DNA from 3 places in the Escherichia ruysiae genome. Region 1 is predicted to be linked to each of the others. Evidence: predicted binding sites of a transcription regulator. Region 1 holds the regulator's gene; each other region holds the start of a gene.

The links. Region 1 encodes sigma-54, which starts transcription at its own class of promoters, with help from an activator protein. Its sites were predicted from a motif close to GTTGGCACANNTTTCGCTNT; they were not measured.
Region 2: the regulator sigma-54 is predicted to act here: its motif matches at 3,920-3,939, upstream of glnA (glutamate--ammonia ligase).
Region 3: the regulator sigma-54 is predicted to act here: its motif matches at 3,350-3,369, upstream of hypA (hydrogenase maturation nickel metallochaperone HypA).

What each region holds. Positions count from the first base shown of each region.
Region 1 is NZ_JAVIWS010000001.1:3,188,363-3,196,271, reverse strand. It holds gene kdsD (arabinose-5-phosphate isomerase KdsD) at 1-330, shown strand, start outside; gene kdsC (3-deoxy-manno-octulosonate-8-phosphatase KdsC) at 351-917, shown strand; gene lptC (LPS export ABC transporter periplasmic protein LptC) at 914-1,489, shown strand; gene lptA (lipopolysaccharide ABC transporter substrate-binding protein LptA) at 1,458-2,015, shown strand; gene lptB (LPS export ABC transporter ATP-binding protein) at 2,022-2,747, shown strand; gene rpoN (RNA polymerase factor sigma-54) at 2,795-4,228, shown strand; gene hpf (ribosome hibernation promoting factor) at 4,251-4,538, shown strand; gene ptsN (PTS IIA-like nitrogen regulatory protein PtsN) at 4,656-5,147, shown strand; gene rapZ (RNase adapter RapZ) at 5,193-6,047, shown strand; gene npr (PTS phosphocarrier protein NPr) at 6,044-6,316, shown strand; gene yrbL (PhoP regulatory network protein YrbL) at 6,540-7,172, shown strand; gene mtgA (monofunctional biosynthetic peptidoglycan transglycosylase) at 7,169-7,897, opposite strand; gene elbB (isoprenoid biosynthesis glyoxalase ElbB) at 7,894-7,909, opposite strand, start outside.
Region 2 is NZ_JAVIWS010000001.1:2,746,132-2,754,040, reverse strand. It holds gene RGV86_RS13335 (sugar phosphate isomerase/epimerase family protein) at 1-890, opposite strand, end outside; gene RGV86_RS13330 (GntR family transcriptional regulator) at 898-1,608, opposite strand; gene typA (ribosome-dependent GTPase TypA) at 1,825-3,648, opposite strand; gene glnA (glutamate--ammonia ligase) at 4,021-5,430, shown strand; gene glnL (nitrogen regulation protein NR(II)) at 5,750-6,799, shown strand; gene glnG (nitrogen regulation protein NR(I)) at 6,811-7,909, shown strand, end outside.
Region 3 is NZ_JAVIWS010000001.1:1,507,023-1,514,931, reverse strand. It holds gene hypE (hydrogenase maturation carbamoyl dehydratase HypE) at 1-714, opposite strand, end outside; gene hypD (hydrogenase formation protein HypD) at 711-1,832, opposite strand; gene hypC (hydrogenase 3 maturation protein HypC) at 1,832-2,104, opposite strand; gene hypB (hydrogenase nickel incorporation protein HypB) at 2,095-2,967, opposite strand; gene hypA (hydrogenase maturation nickel metallochaperone HypA) at 2,971-3,321, opposite strand; gene hycA (formate hydrogenlyase regulator HycA) at 3,534-3,995, shown strand; gene hycB (formate hydrogenlyase subunit HycB) at 4,120-4,731, shown strand; gene hycC (formate hydrogenlyase subunit 3) at 4,728-6,554, shown strand; gene hycD (formate hydrogenlyase subunit HycD) at 6,557-7,480, shown strand; gene hycE (formate hydrogenlyase subunit HycE) at 7,498-7,909, shown strand, end outside.

The DNA.
Region 1 (7,909 bases):
AAAAAAACCGCCAGCCTGCGCGATGCATTACTGGAAGTTACCCGCAAAAATCTTGGTATGACCGTCATTTGCGATGACAATATGATGATTGAAGGCATCTTTACCGACGGTGATTTACGCCGTGTCTTCGATATGGGCGTGGATGTCCGTCAATTAAGTATTGCCGATGTGATGACGCCGGGGGGAATTCGCGTACGCCCTGGCATTCTGGCCGTTGAGGCACTGAACTTAATGCAGTCCCGCCATATCACCTCCGTAATGGTTGCCGATGGCGACCATTTACTCGGTGTGTTACATATGCATGATTTACTGCGTGCTGGCGTAGTGTAAAGATTCAAGGATAAACAACAATGAATAAAGCAGGTGCGTCACTTGAGACCTGTTACGGCCCTGTCAGTGCCGACGTTATGGCAAAAGCAGAAAATATTCGTCTGCTGATCCTTGACGTCGATGGCGTGCTGTCAGATGGCCTGATTTATATGGGCAACAACGGCGAAGAACTTAAAGCGTTCAATGTTCGTGATGGTTATGGCATTCGTTGTGCGCTCACCTCTGATATTGAAGTCGCCATCATTACCGGGCGAAAGGCTAAACTGGTAGAAGATCGCTGTGCCACATTGGGGATTACTCACTTGTATCAGGGGCAGTCGAATAAACTTATCGCCTTTAGCGATCTGCTGGAAAAACTGGCGATCGCCCCGGAAAACGTGGCTTACGTTGGGGATGATCTCATCGACTGGCCGGTAATGGAAAAAGTGGGCCTAAGCGTAGCCGTGGCCGATGCGCATCCGCTGTTGCTCCCGCGCGCCGATTACGTGACTCGCATTGCTGGCGGTCGTGGCGCAGTGCGTGAAGTTTGCGACTTATTACTCCTGGCGCAGGGCAAACTGGATGAAGCCAAAGGGCAATCGATATGAGTAAAGCCAGACGTTGGGTTATCATTGTGCTATCACTGGCGGTTCTGGTGATGATCGGCATTAACATGACCGAGAAAGACGATACCGCCCAGGTGGTCGTCAACAACAATGATCCCACCTATAAAAGCGAGCATACGGACACGCTCGTCTATAACCCAGAAGGGGCGCTAAGCTATCGATTGATTGCTCAACACGTTGAATATTATTCCGATCAGGCCGTTTCGTGGTTTACGCAACCGGTACTTACTACGTTTGATAAGGATAAAATCCCGACATGGTCCGTAAAAGCGGATAAAGCCAAGCTGACCAATGATCGGATGCTCTATTTATATGGACACGTTGAAGTCAACGCACTCGTGCCGGACTCTCAACTTCGCAGAATCACGACGGATAACGCGCAGATCAATCTGGTGACGCAGGATGTTACCTCTGAAGACCTCGTCACGTTATACGGAACAACATTTAACTCCAGCGGTCTGAAAATGCGCGGCAACTTACGCAGCAAGAACGCCGAGCTGATTGAAAAGGTTAGAACATCCTATGAAATTCAAAACAAACAAACTCAGCCTTAATCTTGTGCTTGCCAGCTCACTTCTGGCCGCCAGTATTCCGGCATTTGCCGTTACCGGAGACACTGACCAGCCGATTCACATTGAGTCGGATCAGCAATCTCTTGATATGCAAGGCAACGTAGTCACCTTCACGGGTAACGTCATCGTTACCCAGGGCACCATCAAAATTAATGCCGATAAAGTGGTCGTTACCCGCCCGGGCGGCGAGCAGGGCAAAGAAGTGATCGATGGCTACGGTAAGCCAGCGACGTTCTATCAAATGCAGGACAACGGTAAACCTGTCGAAGGTCACGCTTCCCAGATGCATTACGAACTGGCGAAAGATTTTGTCGTTCTGACCGGTAATGCTTATCTGCAGCAGGTCGATAGCAATATAAAGGGCGATAAAATCACTTATCTGGTGAAAGAGCAGAAAATGCAGGCTTTCAGCGATAAAGGTAAGCGCGTAACCACCGTTCTGGTGCCGTCGCAGTTGCAGGATAAAAACAACAAAGGCCAGACCCCGGCGCAGAAGAAAGGTAATTAATTCGTTATGGCAACATTAACAGCAAAGAACCTTGCAAAAGCCTACAAGGGTCGCCGCGTGGTAGAAGACGTCAGCCTGACCGTCAACTCCGGAGAAATTGTCGGTCTGCTGGGGCCAAACGGTGCCGGTAAGACCACCACTTTCTACATGGTTGTTGGCATTGTGCCGCGCGATGCAGGCAACATCATTATTGATGATGACGATATCAGCCTGCTGCCATTACACGCGCGCGCGCGTCGCGGTATCGGCTATCTGCCGCAGGAAGCCTCCATTTTCCGCCGCCTCAGCGTTTACGATAACCTGATGGCGGTACTGCAAATTCGTGACGATTTGTCTGCTGAACAACGTGAAGACCGTGCGAACGAGCTGATGGAAGAGTTTCACATTGAGCACCTGCGTGACAGCATGGGGCAATCGCTCTCCGGTGGTGAACGTCGCCGTGTAGAAATTGCCCGCGCACTGGCTGCGAATCCGAAATTTATTCTGCTTGATGAACCGTTTGCCGGGGTTGACCCGATCTCGGTTATCGACATCAAACGCATCATTGAGCACCTGCGCGACAGCGGCCTGGGCGTGCTGATCACCGACCATAACGTGCGTGAAACACTGGCAGTTTGTGAACGCGCTTATATCGTTAGTCAGGGGCATTTGATCGCCCACGGCACACCTACAGAAATCTTACAAGACGAACATGTTAAGCGTGTATACCTTGGGGAAGACTTCAGACTCTGATAGGGTAGAAGCTCGCGACGTTTTAGCAGGAGAGTACGATTCTGAACATGAAGCAAGGTTTGCAACTCAGGCTTAGTCAGCAACTGGCGATGACGCCTCAGCTACAACAGGCAATTCGTCTGTTGCAGCTGTCCACGCTGGAACTTCAACAGGAGCTGCAGCAGGCGCTGGAGAGTAATCCACTGCTTGAGCAAATCGACACTCATGATGAAATCGACACTCACGAAACGCCAGACAGCGAAACGCTGGACACCGCTGACGCGCTCGAACAAAAAGAGATGCCGGAAGAGCTGCCGCTCGACGCCAGTTGGGACACCATCTATACAGCCGGTACGCCGTCCGGCACCAGCGGTGACTATATCGACGACGAGCTACCGGTCTATCAAGGCGAAACGACGCAGACCTTGCAGGATTACCTGATGTGGCAGGTCGAGCTGACACCGTTTTCCGACACTGACCGCGCTATCGCCACCTCCATCGTTGATGCCGTTGATGATACCGGTTATCTCACCGTCCCACTGGAAGATATTCTCGAAAGCATGGGCGATGAAGAGATCGACATCGATGAAGTTGAAGCGGTCCTCAAGCGGATCCAACGGTTTGACCCGGTCGGTGTAGCGGCGAAAGATCTGCGCGACTGTCTGCTGATCCAACTCTCCCAATTCGATAAGACCACGCCGTGGCTGGAAGAGGCCAGGCTGATCATTAGCGATCATCTCGATCTGTTAGCCAATCACGACTTCCGCACTTTAATGCGCGTCACGCGTCTGAAAGAAGATGTGCTGAAAGAAGCCGTCAATCTGATCCAGTCGCTCGATCCACGCCCCGGCCAGTCGATCCAGACCGGTGAGCCGGAATATGTCATTCCAGATGTGTTGGTGCGTAAGCATAACGGCCACTGGACGGTGGAACTCAACAGCGACAGCATTCCGCGTCTGCAAATCAACCAGCACTACGCCTCGATGTGCAATAACACACGTAACGATGGCGACAGCCAGTTTATCCGCAGCAATCTGCAGGATGCCAAATGGTTGATTAAGAGTCTGGAAAGCCGTAACGATACGCTACTGCGCGTGAGTCGCTGTATTGTTGAACAGCAGCAAGCCTTCTTTGAGCAAGGCGAAGAATATATGAAACCGATGGTACTGGCCGACATCGCCCAGGCCGTCGAAATGCATGAATCGACGATATCTCGCGTGACCACGCAAAAGTACCTGCATAGTCCACGAGGCATTTTTGAACTGAAGTATTTTTTCTCCAGTCACGTCAATACCGAGGGCGGCGGCGAAGCCTCGTCCACGGCGATTCGTGCGCTGGTGAAGAAATTAATCGCGGCGGAAAACCCAGCGAAACCGTTGAGCGACAGCAAGTTAACCTCTTTGCTGTCGGAACAAGGTATCATGGTGGCACGCCGCACTGTTGCGAAATACCGAGAGTCTTTATCCATTCCGCCGTCAAACCAGCGTAAACAGCTCGTTTGACCCAACCGATAAGGAAGACACTATGCAGCTCAACATTACCGGAAATAACGTCGAGATCACCGAGGCCCTGCGCGAATTTGTCACATCAAAATTTGCCAAACTTGAGCAATATTTTGACCGAATCAACCAGGTCTATGTTGTTCTGAAAGTGGAGAAAGTCACCCATACCTCAGATGCAACACTGCATGTAAACGGTGGCGAAATTCATGCCAGCGCGGAAGGTCAGGACATGTATGCTGCCATTGATGGCTTAATTGATAAGCTGGCACGCCAGTTGACCAAGCATAAAGATAAATTGAAACAACACTAATTGTCCGGGCAATTAGCAAGTGCATGGCGGCCTGTTGTGCGACACAACGGGCCATTTGTACAGTTAATGCTCCGAACCTGTCCCACGATTTGAGTGGTCAGGTTCTTAGGTGAAATTATGACAAATAATGATACAACTCTACAGCTTAGCAGTGTTCTTAACAGGGAATGTACGCGAAGCCGCGTCCACTGTCAGAGCAAAAAACGTGCACTGGAAATTATCAGCGAACTGGCTGCGAAACAACTCAGCCTGCCGCCTCAGGTGGTTTTTGAAGCTATTCTGACGCGGGAAAAAATGGGCAGTACCGGTATCGGTAATGGCATTGCCATTCCGCATGGCAAACTGGAAGAAGATACTCTGCGTGCCGTTGGTGTTTTCGTTCAGCTCGAAACGCCTATAGCTTTCGATGCCATCGACAACCAACCGGTGGATTTACTTTTTGCCCTGCTGGTGCCGGCTGACCAAACTAAAACGCACCTGCATACTCTTTCGCTGGTGGCGAAACGTCTGGCGGACAAAACCATCTGCCGCCGTTTACGTGCAGCCCAGAGTGATGAAGAGCTGTATCAAATCATTACGGATACCGAAGGTACTCCGGATGAAGCGTAGTTATTCTGTAATGTCTCTTTTAGACGTTGTGAGGAGAAACAGTACATGGTACTGATGATCGTCAGCGGACGTTCAGGCTCAGGTAAATCTGTCGCCCTGCGTGCGCTGGAAGATATGGGTTTTTACTGCGTGGATAACCTTCCCGTAGTGCTGTTACCCGATCTGGCTCGCACGCTCGCCGATCGCGAGATTTCTGCCGCCGTCAGCATTGATGTTCGTAATATGCCGGAGTCACCAGAAATATTCGAACAGGCGATGAGTAACCTGCCTGATGCTTTCTCACCGCAACTGCTGTTCCTGGATGCTGATCGTAACACCCTGATTCGTCGTTACAGCGATACGCGCCGTCTGCATCCGCTCTCCAGCAAGAACCTGTCGCTGGAAAGTGCTATCGACAAAGAAAGCGATCTGCTGGAGCCACTGCGTTCGCGGGCAGATTTGATTGTCGATACCTCAGAAATGTCCGTTCACGAGTTGGCAGAAATGTTGCGTACCCGTTTGCTGGGAAAACGCGAGCGTGAACTGACGATGGTCTTTGAGTCCTTCGGCTTCAAACACGGCATTCCTATCGATGCCGATTACGTCTTTGACGTGCGCTTCTTGCCGAACCCGCACTGGGATCCGAAACTGCGTCCAATGACAGGTCTTGATAAACCTGTCGCCGCGTTCCTCGACCGCCACACAGAAGTACACAATTTTATCTACCAGACGCGAAGCTACCTTGAGCTATGGTTACCTATGCTGGAAACCAACAACCGTAGCTACCTGACGGTCGCCATTGGTTGTACCGGCGGGAAGCACCGTTCGGTGTATATTGCAGAACAGCTGGCAGACTACTTCCGCTCGCGCGGTAAAAACGTCCAGTCACGCCATCGTACGCTGGAAAAACGTAAACCATGACCGTCAAGCAAACTGTTGAAATCACAAACAAGCTGGGCATGCATGCCCGGCCTGCCATGAAACTCTTTGAATTAATGCAGGGTTTTGACGCTGAAGTGCTGTTACGTAATGACGAAGGCACCGAGGCTGAAGCGAACAGCGTTATTGCGCTGCTGATGCTGGACTCCGCCAAAGGACGGCAGATTGAAGTCGAAGCGACCGGTCCACAGGAAGTGGAAGCACTGGCCGCCGTTATCGCCCTCTTTAACTCTGGTTTCGATGAAGATTAATCTTCATAACCCTGACGCTTAATTCCCCCCAGATATACACCTTCAGCCCGTAGGGGTGAAAAAAGTACAAGCGGAAAATGTCCTCATTTTTCGCAACTTGTACATTTTGTGCTCTTTTCTGTACGAACAAAACCTTAAGAAAACCTTAAAAAGTCCTGTTTAGGTTTTGTTTAAGTTAAGTCCTCATACTGGAGATTGTCAGAAAATATTTCCAGGAGATGGCATGATTCGCTTATCTGAACAAAGTCCCCTGGGCACCGGAAGACATCGGAAATGTTATGCGCATCCGGAAGATGCCCAACGCTGTATCAAGATTGTCTACCACCGTGGCGACGGTGGTGATAAAGAGATCCGCCGTGAGTTAAAGTACTATGCGCACCTTGGTCGTCGTTTGAAAGACTGGAGCGGTATTCCACGCTATCACGGTACGGTTGAGACGGATTGTGGAACCGGTTATGTCTACGATGTCATTGCCGATTTTGATGGCAAGCCGTCTATTACATTGACCGAATTTGCTGGACAATGCCGTTACGAAGAAGATGTTGCTCAGTTGCGTCAGTTACTGAAGCAGCTGAAGCGTTATTTGCAGGATAACCGCATCGTGACGATGTCGCTGAAGCCGCAGAATATTCTTTGCCACCGCATCAGCGAGTCAGAAATCATTCCCGTCGTCTGTGACAACATTGGTGAAAGCACGTGGATTCCGCTGGCGACCTGGTCGAAGTGGTGTTGTCTACGTAAGCAAGAGCGTTTGTGGCAACGTTTTATCGCTCAACCCGCGTTATCGGTCGCCCTGAAGAAAGGCGCACAACTCAGTGAGAACAAGAAACTCACCCTCACCTCGCGCGAAGCTTAATCCAGCTGGTGTTGTCGCATAAACGACTCACCGCCCAACTGATGCATCTGCCGTAAAATCCACGCCTGACGGCTACGCACGTAGCCTGACGGTGCGGAAGCTTTAAAGCGTAGTGGGTTCGGAAGTACCGCTGCCAGTAAGGCAGCCTCCGACTGAGTGAGTTTGCTCGCGGGTTTGTGGAAATAGCGTTGCGCTGCGGCTTCAACACCAAACACACCATCGCCAAATTCGGCGATATTCAGGTAAATCGTCAGGATACGCTTTTTGCTCCAGACCGTTTCTATCCCCAATGTCAGACCTGCTTCCAGCCCTTTACGTATCCAGCTACGCCCATCCCATAAAAAGAGATTTTTGGCTGTCTGCTGAGAAATCGTTGATGCGCCGCGAATACGATTTTCATTGCGCTCGTTGTGCGCCAGGGCTTTCTCAATGGAAGCGACATCAAAGCCCCAGTGCTCAGGGAATTTCTGATCTTCTGCGGCAATCACTGCCAGCCCCATCCACGGCGAGATTTGATCCATACTGACCCAGTCAGAATGCGCCACGTAACGAAAATTGCCATGCAGCCAGGCACTGACCTGTCGCTCGACCATCACCGCTGAGAACGGGACAGGCGCTATGCTAAACAACGCGATGCCCCCGCCCCATAAAACGGCGAGGACAACCACTAACCGCAGAAGAAAACGACGAACGAAACCGAACGCCGTTAAGCGGCTTTTACTCATTCAGCCAGAACC
Region 2 (7,909 bases), 440 kb from region 1:
TTACGTAACCGCGCATCCAGTAAATGATTTTCTGGTAGGGGTGTTTCACTCATCTGGCGATAAGGGATCCACGGATTATCATCTTCGTCTTCAAAGCGGAACGCCGGCGCATAATAATCAACCTCTTCTTCCAGGCCATATGCCGTCACCTGCGGCTCATCATCACCCAGGCAGATAAGGTGCGTTAATAACGCTTTGAAGGGCATATCCCCCTGACCTGAAATACAGGCTTTATGACCCAGGCCACCCTGTTCTTTAACGATCAAGGCATCTTTGATATGGACCTGGGTAATATGCGGTGCCATCGTTTTTAAAGCGTCGATGGGATGCTCATTTGCATTGATCATGTTCGCAAAATCAAACAGTAAGGAAAGAGACTCCATCTCACTTTCTTTGACCAGCGACACCAGCTCATGACTTTTTAAATCTTCATGCTGCTCGATCGTAAAAGTCAGGCCGCTGTCCTGATACGTTTCCCGTACATAGGCAATGTCGTTAGCGATAATCGATAATACGTCGCGCAAATTACCTTCATAACGCGGATAAAAACGTACGGAGGATGCCCCAGTTTTCAACGCGATGGCGACGGCTTCGTCAATAGATTTTTTATCTGAGGCACTGGTTTCAATATGAATATCAAGGTTCAGACGGCGGGCTTTATCCCCAAAGGCAGAGAGTTCTTTATCGTCCATATTACCAAGAGAAAAACGCTCGCCATCCAGAACATGGATTTTGACGCCACGTAGATTATTTTCACTTGCGATATCAAGTAAATCAGCAGGCAACACTCTTTCCAGCCGCATATTTAAATGAAAGGCATAAGCATGTAAATAAAGAGGAAGAGTGTCGACACGTTGTAGAATCTTTCTTGCGTTATTTATTGTCACCATAAAACACCTACAGATTAATGATGAGGTCTACGGCCTCAAATCGCCAATATTCAATATCTATCTGGACAATATTGCCTTGCTGGTCGGCGCGATGCTTTTCAATTAAGATCGCAGGCATACCCGCAGAACCGCCAAGATACTTGCTGATATCGCCCGGCATTCTGACGGGTTTGAAAATCAATTTTTTTACTACCGTCTCTTTTTGGTAGCTCTTTTCCCAGACTGCAGAAAATGAGTGGTTTTCAAGTTGTTCAATAAAACCCGGAGCAACTTCAGGATTAATATATGTTTCGTGATAGAAAACTTTATGTCCTTCCAGCGCCCCCCAGCCGGTGATGCGATAGAGTTCAGTTGATGGCGTCACTGCAATCAGTGGCGCGAGCGTCTCGGGAATATCGCTGGTACGGTTTTTCTCGGTAAACCCCCAGGAAGGCTCTCGCCCTTGCTCAATTGCGGCCCGCTGAAAGCTCGCCGACAGCTCCGGACTGTAATTAAATCGCGGCTGGGTCACGAACCACCCCTTACGATCTTTACGGAAGATTTTGGATTCTGCCTCGAGGTTCAACAACGCCTGGCGCAGCGTCATACGTTTAATGCCCAGCAGTTCTCCCAGCTCTCTTTCTGAAGGGAGTTTTCCACCCGGTGTGGTGATGCCATCTTTCAACCACCGATCCAGTTTCTCTTTTGCATTTTCTACGGTGGATTGATTCTCCGCCATTGTTTAATCCTTTTGGTTTAAACCAGATGAAGCATCTTACGCTTACGCCAAAAAAGAAAGCAATTAACGGCGTATGACTTTGCAGATAATTGTGACAAAGCTCTCTATTGACGTAATCACAGACTTATAAGGGAGATACTCGCATTGGTGTGCGCTCACGACAGGTAAAAAAAAACCTGCCATCTCTGGCAGGTTTTTCACGACTAAAAAGAAAAATTAATCTTCTTTCGGGCCACGGTTCGCGCGGCGACGATCGTTTTCCGTCAGGTGACGTTTACGAATACGGATAGAGGTCGGAGTAACTTCTACCAGTTCGTCATCATCAATGAACTCCAGAGCTTGTTCCAGAGTCATGCGGATTGGTGGAACCAGAACAACGGCTTCGTCAGTACCGGAAGCACGCATGTTGGTCAGTTTCTTACCGGTCAGGCAGTTTACAGTCAGGTCGTTAGAACGGCTGTGAATACCGATGATCTGACCTTCGTAAACTTCTGCACCGTGACCGAGGAACAGCTTACCGCGATCCTGCAGACCGAACAGCGCGAACGCTACCGCTTTACCCTGACCGTTAGAGATCAGTACGCCGTTCTGACGCTGACCCACTTCGCCCGGACGCACATCGTCGTAGTGGCTGAAGGTGGAGTACAGCAGACCAGTACCAGAAGTCATGGTCATGAACTCAGAACGGAAGCCAATCAGACCACGGCTTGGGATCACGTAGTCGAGACGTACGCGGCCTTTACCGTCTGGATTCATGTTTTTCAGGTCGCCTTTACGTTCGCCCAGCGCCTGCATTACAGAACCCTGATGCTGTTCTTCAACGTCCAGAGTCACGTTTTCATACGGCTCTTGTTTACGACCGTCGATTTCACGGAAGATAACTTTCGGACGGGATACCGCCAGTTCGAAACCTTCACGACGCATGTTTTCGATCAGAACAGACAGGTGCAGTTCGCCACGACCAGAAACGCGGAACGCATCGGCGTCTTCGGTTTCTTCTACGCGCAGCGCAACGTTGTGTACCAGTTCTTTGTTCAGACGATCCAGGATCTGACGGGAAGTAACGAACTTACCTTCTTTACCGCAGAACGGCGAGGTGTTAACGCAGAAGAACATAGAAACGGTCGGCTCATCAACGGAGAGTGCCGGCAATGCTTCAACGTTTTGCGTGTCGCAAACGGTGTCAGAAATGTTCAGTTCGCCAAGGCCCGTGATCGCCACGATATCGCCAGCTTCCGCCATATCGGTTTCGATACGCTCCAGACCGAGGTGGCCCAGCACTTTACCGACTTTCGCGTTACGGGTTTTGCCTTCGCTATCGATGATAGTAACCTGCTGGTTCGGCTTCACTTTACCGCGCTTGATGCGGCCAATGCCGATAACGCCAACATAGCTGTTGTAATCGAGCTGAGAAATCTGCATCTGGAACGGACCGTCAAGGTCAACGTCCGGCGCAGGAACGTGGTCAACAATCGCCTGATACAGCGGGGTCATGTCTTCCGCCATATCTTCGTGATCCAGACCCGCGATGCCGTTCAGCGCAGAAGCGTAAACGATCGGGAAGTCCAGCTGCTCATCGGTCGCGTCAAGGTTAACGAACAGGTCGAATACCTGATCCACAACCCAGTCAGGACGCGCGCCAGGGCGGTCAACTTTGTTGATAACAACAATCGGCTTCAGGCCGTAAGCAAACGCTTTTTTGGTTACGAAGCGCGTTTGCGGCATCGGGCCGTCAAATGCGTCAACCACCAGCAGCACTGAGTCTACCATGGACATTACACGTTCAACTTCACCACCGAAGTCGGCGTGCCCCGGGGTATCAACGATGTTGATACGGTAATCATTCCATTTGATAGCGGTGTTTTTCGCGAGGATGGTAATCCCACGCTCTTTCTCCAAATCGTTGGAGTCCATCACGCGCTCTTGGGTTTCGGCACGAGAGTCGAACGTACCGGATTGTTGGAGCAGCTTGTCTACCAGGGTGGTTTTACCATGGTCGACGTGCGCGATGATGGCGATATTACGCAATTTTTCGATCACAACTTTGCCTCAGGCATTAGAAATAGCGCGTTATTGTACACGGATTAATCGCACTACAAAACAGGATCACAAACATCCTCCGCAAACAAGTATTGCAGAGTCCCTTTGTGATCGCTTTCACGGAGCATAAAAAGGGTTATCCAAAGGTCATTGCACCAATATGGTGCTTAATGTTTCCATTGAAGCACTCTATTGGTGCAACATTCACATCATGGTGCAGCCCTTTTGCACGATGTTAAGCATGATAACGCCTTTTAGGGGCAATTTAAAAGTTGGCACAGATTTCGCTTTATCTTTTTTACGGCGACACGGCCAAAATAATTGCAGATTTCGTTACCACGACGACAATGACCAATCCAGGAGAGTTAAAGTATGTCCGCTGAACACGTACTGACGATGCTGAACGAGCACGAAGTGAAGTTTGTTGATTTGCGCTTCACCGATACCAAAGGTAAAGAACAGCACGTCACTATCCCTGCTCATCAGGTGAATGCTGAATTCTTCGAAGAAGGCAAAATGTTTGACGGCTCCTCGATTGGCGGCTGGAAAGGCATTAACGAATCCGACATGGTGCTGATGCCAGACGCATCCACCGCAGTGATTGACCCGTTCTTCGCCGACTCTACCCTGATTATCCGTTGCGATATCCTTGAACCTGGCACCCTGCAAGGCTATGACCGTGACCCGCGCTCCATCGCGAAACGCGCCGAAGATTACCTGCGCTCTACTGGCATTGCCGACACCGTACTGTTCGGGCCAGAACCAGAATTTTTCTTGTTCGATGACATCCGTTTCGGATCTTCTATCTCCGGTTCTCACGTTGCTATCGACGATATCGAAGGCGCATGGAACTCCTCCACCAAATACGAAGGTGGTAACAAAGGTCACCGTCCGGCAGTGAAAGGCGGTTACTTCCCGGTTCCGCCAGTAGACTCAGCTCAGGATATCCGTTCTGAAATGTGTCTGGTGATGGAACAGATGGGGCTGGTGGTTGAAGCACATCACCACGAAGTAGCGACCGCAGGTCAGAACGAAGTGGCAACCCGCTTCAATACCATGACCAAAAAAGCTGACGAAATTCAGATCTACAAATATGTCGTTCACAACGTGGCGCACCGCTTCGGTAAAACCGCGACCTTTATGCCAAAACCGATGTTTGGTGATAACGGCTCCGGTATGCACTGCCACATGTCGCTGTCTAAAAACGGCGTAAACCTGTTTGCAGGCGATAAATACGCAGGTCTGTCTGAGCAGGCGCTGTACTACATTGGCGGCGTAATCAAACACGCTAAAGCGATTAACGCCCTGGCAAACCCGACCACCAACTCTTATAAGCGTCTGGTCCCGGGCTACGAAGCACCGGTAATGCTGGCTTACTCTGCACGTAACCGTTCTGCGTCTATCCGTATTCCGGTGGTTTCTTCTCCGAAAGCACGTCGTATCGAAGTACGTTTCCCGGACCCGGCGGCTAACCCGTACCTGTGCTTTGCTGCCCTGCTGATGGCCGGTCTTGATGGTATCAAGAACAAGATCCATCCGGGCGAAGCGATGGACAAAAACCTGTATGACCTGCCGCCAGAAGAAGCGAAAGAGATCCCACAGGTTGCAGGCTCTCTGGAAGAAGCACTGAACGAACTGGATCTGGATCGCGAGTTCCTGAAAGCCGGTGGCGTGTTCACTGATGAAGCAATCGATGCGTACATCGCCCTGCGTCGCGAAGAAGATGACCGCGTGCGTATGACTCCGCATCCGGTAGAGTTTGAACTGTACTACAGCGTCTAATAGTTGAAGTTGTACTACCCGGCGCGAACAACGCCGGGGGTTCAAACCAGGCCCATCTGGCGTAATTGTTGCAGCCAGTTTGAACACGGACAGCGCGCAGAACCCCGAGCGTACATCGGTACGTGAGGAGTTCGAGCACTGCCCAGGTTCAAAATGGCAAATAAAATAGCCTGATGGGACTGGTTTTTAGTTGCCGTGGAAATTTCAGCCCATCTCTGCATGGGCTTTTTTCTCCGTCAATTCTCTGATGCTTCGCGCTTTTTATCCGTAAAAAGCTATAATGCACTAAAATGGTGCAACCTGTTCAGGAGACTGCTTTATGGCAACAGGCACGCAGCCCGATGCTGGGCAGATCCTCAACTCGCTGATTAACAGTATTTTGTTAATCGATGACAACCTGGCGATTCATTACGCCAACCCCGCTGCGCAACAACTGCTCGCCCAAAGCTCCCGCAAATTGTTTGGTACGCCGTTACCGGAACTGTTGAGCTACTTCTCATTAAATATCGAGCTGATGCAAGAAAGTCTGGAGGCGGGGCAAGGTTTTACCGATAACGAAGTGACGCTGGTCATCGACGGGCGTTCGCATATCCTTTCTGTGACGGCCCAGCGTATGCCGGACGGCATGATCCTGCTGGAGATGGCACCAATGGATAACCAGCGCCGCTTAAGTCAGGAACAGCTACAGCACGCCCAGCAGGTAGCTGCCCGCGATTTGGTACGCGGCCTGGCACATGAGATTAAAAATCCGCTTGGCGGTTTACGTGGCGCGGCGCAGCTGCTCAGCAAAGCATTACCTGACCCGTCACTGCTGGAATATACCAAAGTGATTATCGAACAGGCGGACCGGCTGCGAAATCTGGTCGACCGTCTGTTGGGGCCGCAGCTGCCCGGTACGCGCGTTACCGAAAGTATTCACAAAGTGGCTGAACGCGTGGTGACGCTGGTGTCGATGGAACTGCCTGATAACGTGCGGTTGATTCGTGATTACGACCCCAGCCTGCCGGAACTGGCGCACGATCCGGATCAAATTGAACAGGTATTACTGAATATTGTGCGTAATGCGCTACAGGCGCTGGGGCCGGAAGGCGGCGAAATTATTCTGCGTACCCGCACGGCTTTCCAGCTGACCTTGCACGGTGAGCGTTATCGGCTGGCAGCGCGGATCGATGTGGAAGATAACGGGCCGGGTATCCCGCCTCACTTACAGGATACGCTGTTTTACCCGATGGTCAGCGGTCGCGAAGGCGGCACCGGGCTTGGCTTATCCATTGCCCGTAATTTGATTGATCAGCATTCAGGCAAAATTGAATTTACCAGTTGGCCAGGTCATACCGAGTTCTCGGTTTACCTGCCTATCAGGAAATAAAGGTGACGTTTATGCAACGAGGGATAGTCTGGGTAGTCGATGACGATAGTTCCATCCGTTGGGTGCTTGAACGTGCGCTCGCTGGGGCGGGTTTAACCTGTACGACATTTGAGAGCGGCACCGAAGTGCTGGATGCACTGGCGAGTAAAACGCCGGATGTACTGCTTTCAGATATCCGTATGCCCGGAATGGACGGACTGGCGTTGCTCAAGCAAATTAAACAACGCCATCCGATGCTTCCGGTCATCATTATGACCGCGCACTCGGATCTGGATGCCGCCGTTAGCGCCTATCAACAAGGGGCGTTTGATTATCTGCCCAAACCGTTTGATATCGACGAAGCCGTGGCGCTGGTTGAGCGCGCCATCAGCCATTATCAGGAACAGCAGCAGCCGCGCAATATTCAGCTTAACGGCCCGACGACCGATATCATCGGCGAAGCGCCAGCCATGCAGGACGTGTTCCGTATTATCGGTCGGCTCTCGCGCTCTTCCATTAGCGTGTTGATCAATGGCGAGTCCGGCACCGGTAAAGAGCTGGTCGCTCATGCCCTGCATCGCCACAGTCCGCGTGCCAAAGCGCCGTTTATCGCGCTGAATATGGCGGCTATCCCAAAAGATTTGATCGAATCAGAACTGTTCGGTCACGAGAAAGGCGCGTTTACTGGCGCGAATACTATTCGCCAGGGGCGTTTTGAACAGGCCGATGGCGGCACGTTATTTCTCGACGAAATTGGCGATATGCCGCTGGATGTGCAGACGCGTTTGCTGCGCGTGCTGGCAGACGGTCAGTTTTATCGCGTTGGTGGCTATGCGCCGGTGAAAGTGGATGTGCGTATTATTGCCGCGACTCACCAGAACCTGGAACTGCGCGTGCAGGAAGGCAAGTTCCGTGAGGATCTTTTCCACCGCCTGAACGTTATCCGCGTTCATCTGCCGCCACTGCGTGAGCGTCGGGAAGATATTCCCCGCCTGGCACGCCATTTTTTACAGGTTGCCGCGCGCGAACTGGGCGTAGAAGCGAAGTTGCTGCATCCGGAAACCGAAGCCGCCCTGACGCGTCTGGCATGGCCGGGGAACGTGCGCCAACTGGAAAACACCTGCCGCTGGT
Region 3 (7,909 bases), 1.7 Mb from region 1:
GCAGGCTGCCGCAAACTCATGAACCACCGCATTCACCCCACCACGGGTGGCATCGCGCAGCGCCTTCACGCCGGGAATGTCTCGCAGCGTCTGAATCAGCGGCGTCAGCACCGCGCAGTCGCTGACCAGTTCGCCATCCAGCCCCAGTTGTTCGCGCAAGTTAAGGATAGTCGCACCGTGGTCGCCGAGCGTACCGCTAACCAGCAATACATCGCCGGCGGTCAGGGTTTGTGCACCCCAGTGAATATTTGCCGGGATCGCGCCCATGCCTGCGGTGTTGATAAACAGTTTATCTGCCGCCCCACGCTGCACCACTTTGGTATCGCCGGTGACAATAGCAATGCCAGCCGCACGGGCAGTTTCAGCCATGCTGGTGACCACGGCTTTCAGCGTCTCCATCGGCAATCCTTCTTCAAGGATAAATCCACAGGAGAGATAGCGTGGAATTGCGCCGCTGACCGCCACGTCATTCGCCGTGCCGCAAATCGCCAGCTTGCCAATATTGCCACCAGGAAAGAACAGCGGGTCAATGACGTAACTGTCGGTGGAAAAGGCCAGACGGTCGCCTTCCGCCACCAGTTGTGCCAGGTCAAGACGCGCCTGATCTTCCTGCTCAGCCAGCCATGGATTCGCAAAGGCTTCCATAAACAGGCTGTTGATTAATTGCTGCATCGCCTGGCCGCCGCTGCCGTGGGCGAGTTGGATATTATTCACGCTTCACTCTCCTGCTGACGATACTGATACCACGCGGCGCACGCTCCTTCAGAGGAGACCATCAGCGCGCCGAATGCGGTTTGAGGATTACAGGTGTTACCAAACAGCGGGCATTGATGCGGCTTACATTTGCCCGTCAATACTTCGCCACAGCGCGCGCGTGGGTCATCGCAAACCTGCTGCGGTGCCGGGCGGAAATGCGCTTCAGCGTCAAATTGCTGATAATTCGGCGTCAGATGCACGCCTGAGGATTCGATCACCCCAAGGCCACGCCATTCGCTGTCGCCGTTGACGCAGAACACGTCGGCTATCGCCTGTTGCGCCAGCAGGTTACCTGCGTCAGGCACCACTCGCCGGTACTGATTCTCTACTTTGCTGTGGGCCGCTATTTTCTGCTCTACCAGCATCACCACGCCTTGTAGTAGATCAAGTGGTTCGAAACCAGCGACCACCAGCGGACGATTAAAATCGCTGGCGATAAAATTATAGGCATCGGTGCCGATAACCATACTGACGTGGCCTGGCGCGAGGAACGCATCAATGCCATTGTCCGGTTGTTCCAGCAAACTGCGCAGCGTGGGGATAAGCGTAATGTGCTGGCAGAAGAAGTAAAAGTTCTGCACATCGTGGGCTTTTGCCTGTTGCAGGGTGATGGCGGTGGTCGGCATGGTGGTTTCAAACCCTAAACCGAAGAACACCACTTTGCGGGTTGGGTTCTCTTGCGCCAGTTTCAACGCATCCATTGGCGAGTAAACGATGCGCACATCGGCACCGCGTGCTTTTGCCTGCAACAGTGACCCCTGTTTTCCAGGTACGCGCATGGCGTCGCCAAAGGTACAGAAAATCACTTCCGGATGGCTGGCAATCTCCACGCAGGTGTCGATTCTGCCCATCGGCAGTACACACACCGGGCAGCCCGGACCGTGGATAAACTCAACGTTTTCTGGCAGTAACTGATCGAGGCCGAATTTAAAAATGGCGTGGGTATGACCGCCACACACTTCCATAATGCGCAGAGGGCGTTCGGCAGTGTAAGAGAGATGTGAAGCACGTTCGCGCAGATGCTCAATTAACTGCATCACCTGTTCCGGCGCGCGATATTCATCAACAAAACGCATTATTTTTCCTCGCCATACAACAGCGCGCCAACATCCGGCTCAACGTCAAACATATTTTGTAATGCGTCGAGGGTGTCGCGCGCTTCGGCTTCATTAATTACGCTCATGGCAAAGCCAACGTGAACCAGTACCCACTGGCCCACGCGCGGCTGACCGTTTTCATCGCAGCTGCCGACTAACGTTAAATCGACATCGCGCTGAATGCCGCAGACGTCGACTTTAGCCTGGTTACCGTCAATGGTGCGGATCTGGCCGGGAACGCCTATGCACATCGCTGTGTCTCCAGCCAGTTCAGCCACTGGTCCATCCCTTCGCCGCTGGTGGCGGAAATGAGGATGATTTCAATTTCTGGATTGACTTCGCGGGCGCAGGCGATGCATTTCTCAACGTCGAAATTGAGATACGGCAGCAGGTCAACTTTGTTGAGCAGCATCAGCGAGGCGGCGGCAAACATATGCGGATATTTCAGCGGTTTGTCTTCGCCTTCGGTAACGGAAAGCACCGCAACTTTATGTTTTTCACCCAGATCGAAGCTGGCCGGGCATACGAGGTTGCCGACGTTTTCGATAAACAGAATACCGTTATCGTCCAGTGGCAGACGCGGCGCGGCGTCGGCGATCATCTGTGCGTCAAGATGGCAACCTTTACCGGTGTTCACCTGAATCGCTGGCGTGCCGGTAGCGCGAATACGTGCGGCATCGTTCACGGTTTGCTGGTCGCCTTCAATCACCGCGCACGGAACGCTGTCTTTCAGGCGCATTAAGGTTTCCGTCAGCAGCGTGGTTTTACCGGAACCGGGGCTGGATACCAGGTTGAGCACCAGTTGATTACGGGCAGCAAAACGCGCGCGGTTACGTTCAGCCAGGCGATTATTTTTGTCCAGCACGTCAATTTCGACTTCCAGCATCCGGCGCTGGCTCATGCCCGGCGCGTGTGTGCCTGCTTCGCCATGACCGTAATGCAGGTCGCCCTCTTCGGTCTGGCTGGGGGTAAATTCAGGCGCTTTAATGCCGGTTATTTTCATCTTCGGGCGTGCAGCCGGGGCAAAAGGCGCGCTACGAAACGCGGAATGAGGGTTATGTTCATCACCCTCGATATACAGGTTGCCTTCACCGCAACCGCATGTTGTACACATCGCTCACTCCTGGTCTATTTCTATCCGCCGAATCTGTAAACCGTCGTCTGCCACAATGCGCAGCATGTCGCCATGACACTGTGGGCAGCGGCGGACGCGCTGGGTCAGTAGCGTCACATACTGTTGGCATGTTTCACACCAGCATTCGGCCTCTTGTTCTTCGAGGTGCAGTTTACAACCTTCCGCCACGCTGCCACGGCAAACCAGATCAAAACAAAAGGCAAGAGAGCTGGTTTCGACACAAGAAAATGCGCCAATTTTGAGCCAGACCCCAGTTACGCGTTTTGCACCGTGCTTTGCGGCCTGTTGTTCAATCAATTCCAGTGCCCGTTGGCAGAGGGTTATTTCGTGCATATCGCCTCCCATTAACTATTGCCAGCTATAAGCAATAATTGTGCCAGTGTTGACTATCCCTGCGGTGAATAATGTCGATGATGTCGAAATGACACGTCGACACGGCGTCGAAATTCAGCGGAATCATAAAAATCACCTAAATAACAATGAATTAAAAATTGGCACAAAAAATGCTTAAGGGCAGGCATCTCTGTTAAACGGGTAACCTGACAATGACTATTTGGGAAATAAGCGAGAAAGCCGATTACATCGCACAGCGGCATCGTCGCCTACAGGACCAGTGGCATATCTATTGCAATTCGCTGGTTCAGGGGATCACGTTATCAAAAGCGCGTTTGCATCACGCGATGAGCTGCGCGCCAGATAAAGAACTCTGTTTCGTTCTTTTTGAACATTTTCGCATTTACGTCACCCTGGCGGATGGCTTTAACAGCCATACCATCGAGTATTACGTCGAAACGAAAGATGGCGAAGACAAACAGCGGATTGCACTGGCTCAGTTGAGCAGTGACGGCATGATTGATGGCAAGGTCAACATCCGTAATCGCGAACAAGTGCTGGAACACTATCTCGAAAAAATCGCCGGCGTTTACGACAGCTTATACACCGCCATTGAAAACAATACCCCGGTGAATTTAAGCCAACTGGTAGAGGGACAAAGCTCGGCAGCATGAGCTGAGGCTTTGCCCGTTTTGCAGGCGTCATGCCTGTTTGGGGATGGGCGTGTCGATGAGTGTCGAAAATGACATTTCATCGGCATGTTTTCGTCAAAAATGACAATCACCTGAGGAATGCCTGGTGAATCGTTTTGTAATTGCTGACTCCACGCTCTGTATCGGTTGCCACACCTGTGAGGCCGCCTGCTCAGAGACGCATCGCCAGCACGGCCTGCAATCCATGCCGCGCCTGCGAGTGATGCTAAATGAAAAAGAATCTGCACCGCAGCTCTGTCACCACTGTGAAGATGCGCCCTGTGCGGTGGTCTGCCCGGTTAATGCCATCACCCGCGTTGATGGTGCCGTGCAGTTGAATGAAAGTCTGTGCGTAAGCTGCAAACTTTGCGGCATCGCCTGCCCGTTTGGCGCAATTGAATTTTCCGGCAGCCGTCCGCTGGATATTCCGGCAAATGCCAATACCCCGAAAGCGCCACCGGCACCGCCTGCTCCGGCGCGTGTCAGCACATTGCTTGACTGGGTGCCGGGCATTCGCGCGATCGCCGTCAAATGTGATCTTTGTAGCTTTGATGAACAAGGTCCGGCCTGCGTGCGGATGTGCCCAACCAAAGCCCTGCATCTGGTGGATAACACCGATATCGCCCGCGTCAGCAAACGTAAGCGTGAGCTGACTTTTAATACGGACTTTGGCGATCTCACCTTGTTTCAGCAGGCTCAAAGTGGAGAGGCTAAATGAGCGCAATTTCCCTGATCAACAGCGGCGTGGCGTGGTTTGTTGCCGCCGCTGTTCTGGCATTTCTCTTTTCTTTTCATAAGGCGCTGAGTGGCTGGATAGCCGGGATTGGCGGCGCGGTTGGTAGCGTGTACACAGCAGCAGCAGGTTTCACCGTGCTGACGGGGGCGGTCGGCGTGAGCGGTACGCTGTCACTGGTAAGCTACGATGTGCAAATCTCTCCGCTTAACGCGATTTGGTTGATAACCCTCGGCCTGTGTGGCCTGTTTGTCAGCCTCTACAACATTGACTGGCATCGCCACGCGCAGGTGAAATGCAACGGTTTGCAGATCAATATGCTGATGGTTGCCGCCGTGTGCGCCGTCATTGCCAGCAATCTGGGCATGTTCGTGGTAATGGCCGAAATCATGGCTCTGTGCGCGGTGTTTCTCACCAGCAACAGCAAAGAGGGCAAACTGTGGTTTGCGCTGGGGCGTCTTGGCACTCTGCTGCTGGCGATTGCCTGCTGGCTGGTCTGGCAACGTTACGGCACGCTGGATCTGCGCCTGCTGGATATGCGCGTGCAACAGCTGCCGCTCGGTTCCGATATCTGGCTGCTCGGCGTGATTGGCTTTGGCCTGCTGGCCGGGATTATCCCGCTGCACGGCTGGGTGCCGCAGGCTCATGCTAACGCTTCTGCGCCTGCTGCCGCGCTGTTTTCCACGGTGGTAATGAAAATCGGCCTGCTGGGCATTTTAACCCTGTCTCTGCTGGGCGGTAACGCGCCGCTGTGGTGGGGAATTGCGCTGCTGGTGCTCGGCATGATCACCGCGTTCGTCGGTGGTTTGTATGCGCTGATGGAGCACAACATCCAGCGTCTGCTGGCTTACCACACACTGGAAAATATCGGCATCATCCTGCTGGGGCTGGGGGCTGGCGTAACGGGTATCGCGCTCGAACAACCGGCGCTGATTGCTCTTGGCCTGGTCGGTGGCCTGTACCATCTGCTTAATCATAGCCTGTTCAAAAGCGTACTGTTCCTTGGGGCGGGTAGCGTCTGGTTCCGTACTGGTCATCGCGATATCGAAAAACTCGGCGGCATTGGCAAGAAAATGCCGGTTATCTCCATCGCCATGTTAGTCGGGCTGATGGCAATGGCTGCGCTGCCGCCGTTGAACGGTTTTGCCGGTGAATGGGTTATCTATCAATCCTTCTTCAAACTGAGCAATAGCGGAACGTTCGTTGCCCGTCTGCTGGGGCCGCTGCTCGCCGTGGGGCTGGCAATTACCGGTGCGCTGGCGGTGATGTGTATGGCGAAAGTCTATGGCGTTACGTTCCTCGGTGCGCCGCGTACCAAAGAAGCCGAAAACGCCACCTGTGCGCCGCTCCTGATGAGCGTAAGCGTGGTGGCACTGGCGATTTGCTGCGTGATTGGCGGTGTTGCTGCGCCGTGGCTGCTGCCGATGCTGTCAGCAGCTGTACCTCTGCCGCTGGAGCCTGCTAACACTACCGTTTCTCAACCAATGATCACCCTGCTGCTGATTGCCTGCCCGCTGCTGCCATTCATCATTATGGCGATTTGCAAAGGCGACCGCCTGCCGTCACGTTCCCGTGGCGCGGCATGGGTGTGCGGCTACGACCACGAAAAATCAATGGTGATTACTGCTCATGGTTTTGCCATGCCGGTGAAACAGGCGTTTGCGCCGGTGCTGAAACTGCGCAAAGTGCTGAATCCAGTGTCGCTGGTGCCGGGCTGGCAGAGCGAGGGGAGTGCGTTGCTGTTCCGCCGGATGGCGCTGGTTGAACTGGCGGTGCTGGTGGTGATTATTGTTTCACGAGGAGCCTGAGAATGAGTGTTTTATATCCGTTAATTCAGGCGCTGGTGTTATTTGCCGTTGCGCCGCTGCTCTCCGGTATAACCCGCGTGGCGCGCGCACGCTTGCATAACCGTCGCGGACCGGGCGTGTTGCAGGAATATCGCGACATTATCAAACTGCTGGGGCGTCAGAGTGTTGGCCCGGATGCCTCCGGCTGGGTGTTCCGCCTGACGCCATACGTGATGGTGGGCGTCATGCTGACTATCGCTACCGCGCTGCCGGTGGTGACCGTCGGTTCTCCGCTGCCGCAACTGGGCGATTTGATCACCTTACTGTATCTCTTTGCCATCGCGCGTTTCTTCTTTGCCATTTCCGGTCTGGATACCGGTAGCCCGTTTACCGCTATCGGCGCGAGCCGTGAAGCGATGCTCGGTGTGCTGGTCGAGCCGATGTTGTTGCTCGGCCTGTGGGTCGCGGCGCAGGTTGCCGGTTCCACCAACATCAGCAACATCACCGACACCGTTTATCACTGGCCTCTGAGCCAGAGCATCCCGCTGGTGCTGGCACTCTGTGCCTGCGCATTCGCCACCTTTATCGAAATGGGCAAACTGCCGTTCGACCTTGCGGAAGCCGAGCAGGAGTTGCAGGAAGGGCCGCTCTCTGAATACAGCGGCAGCGGCTTTGGCGTCATGAAATGGGGTATCAGCCTGAAACAGCTGGTGGTGTTGCAGATGTTCGTCGGGGTGTTTATTCCGTGGGGACAAATGGAAACCTTCACCGCTGGCGGGCTGCTGCTGGCGCTGGTGATTGCCATCGTCAAACTGGTGGTCGGCGTCCTGGTTATCGCGCTGTTCGAAAACAGCATGGCCCGTCTGCGTCTTGATATTACTCCGCGCATTACCTGGGCTGGGTTTGGCTTTGCATTTTTAGCGTTCGTCTCCTTGCTGGCGGCGTGATTAAAGAGAGTATGAGCATGTCTGAAGAAAAATTAGGTCAACATTATCTCGCCGCGCTGAATGAGGCATTTCCGGGCGTCGTGCTGGATCACGCCTGGCAGACCAAAGATCAGCTGACCGTGACCGTAAAGGTGAACTATCTGCCGGAAGTGGTGGAGTTCCTCTACTACAAACAGGGTGGTTGGCTGTCGGTACTGTTTGGTAACGATGAACGCAAACTGAATGGTCATTATGCCGTTTACTATGTGCTGTCGATGGAGAAGGGCACGAAGTGCTGGATAACCGTGCGCGTCGAAGTTGACGCCAACAAACCGGAATATCCGTCCGTGACGCCGCGCGTTCCGGCGGCGGTCTGGGGCGAGCGTGAAGTGCGCGATATGTACGGTTTGATTCCGGTTGGTCTGCCGGATGAACGCCGTCTGGTGCTGC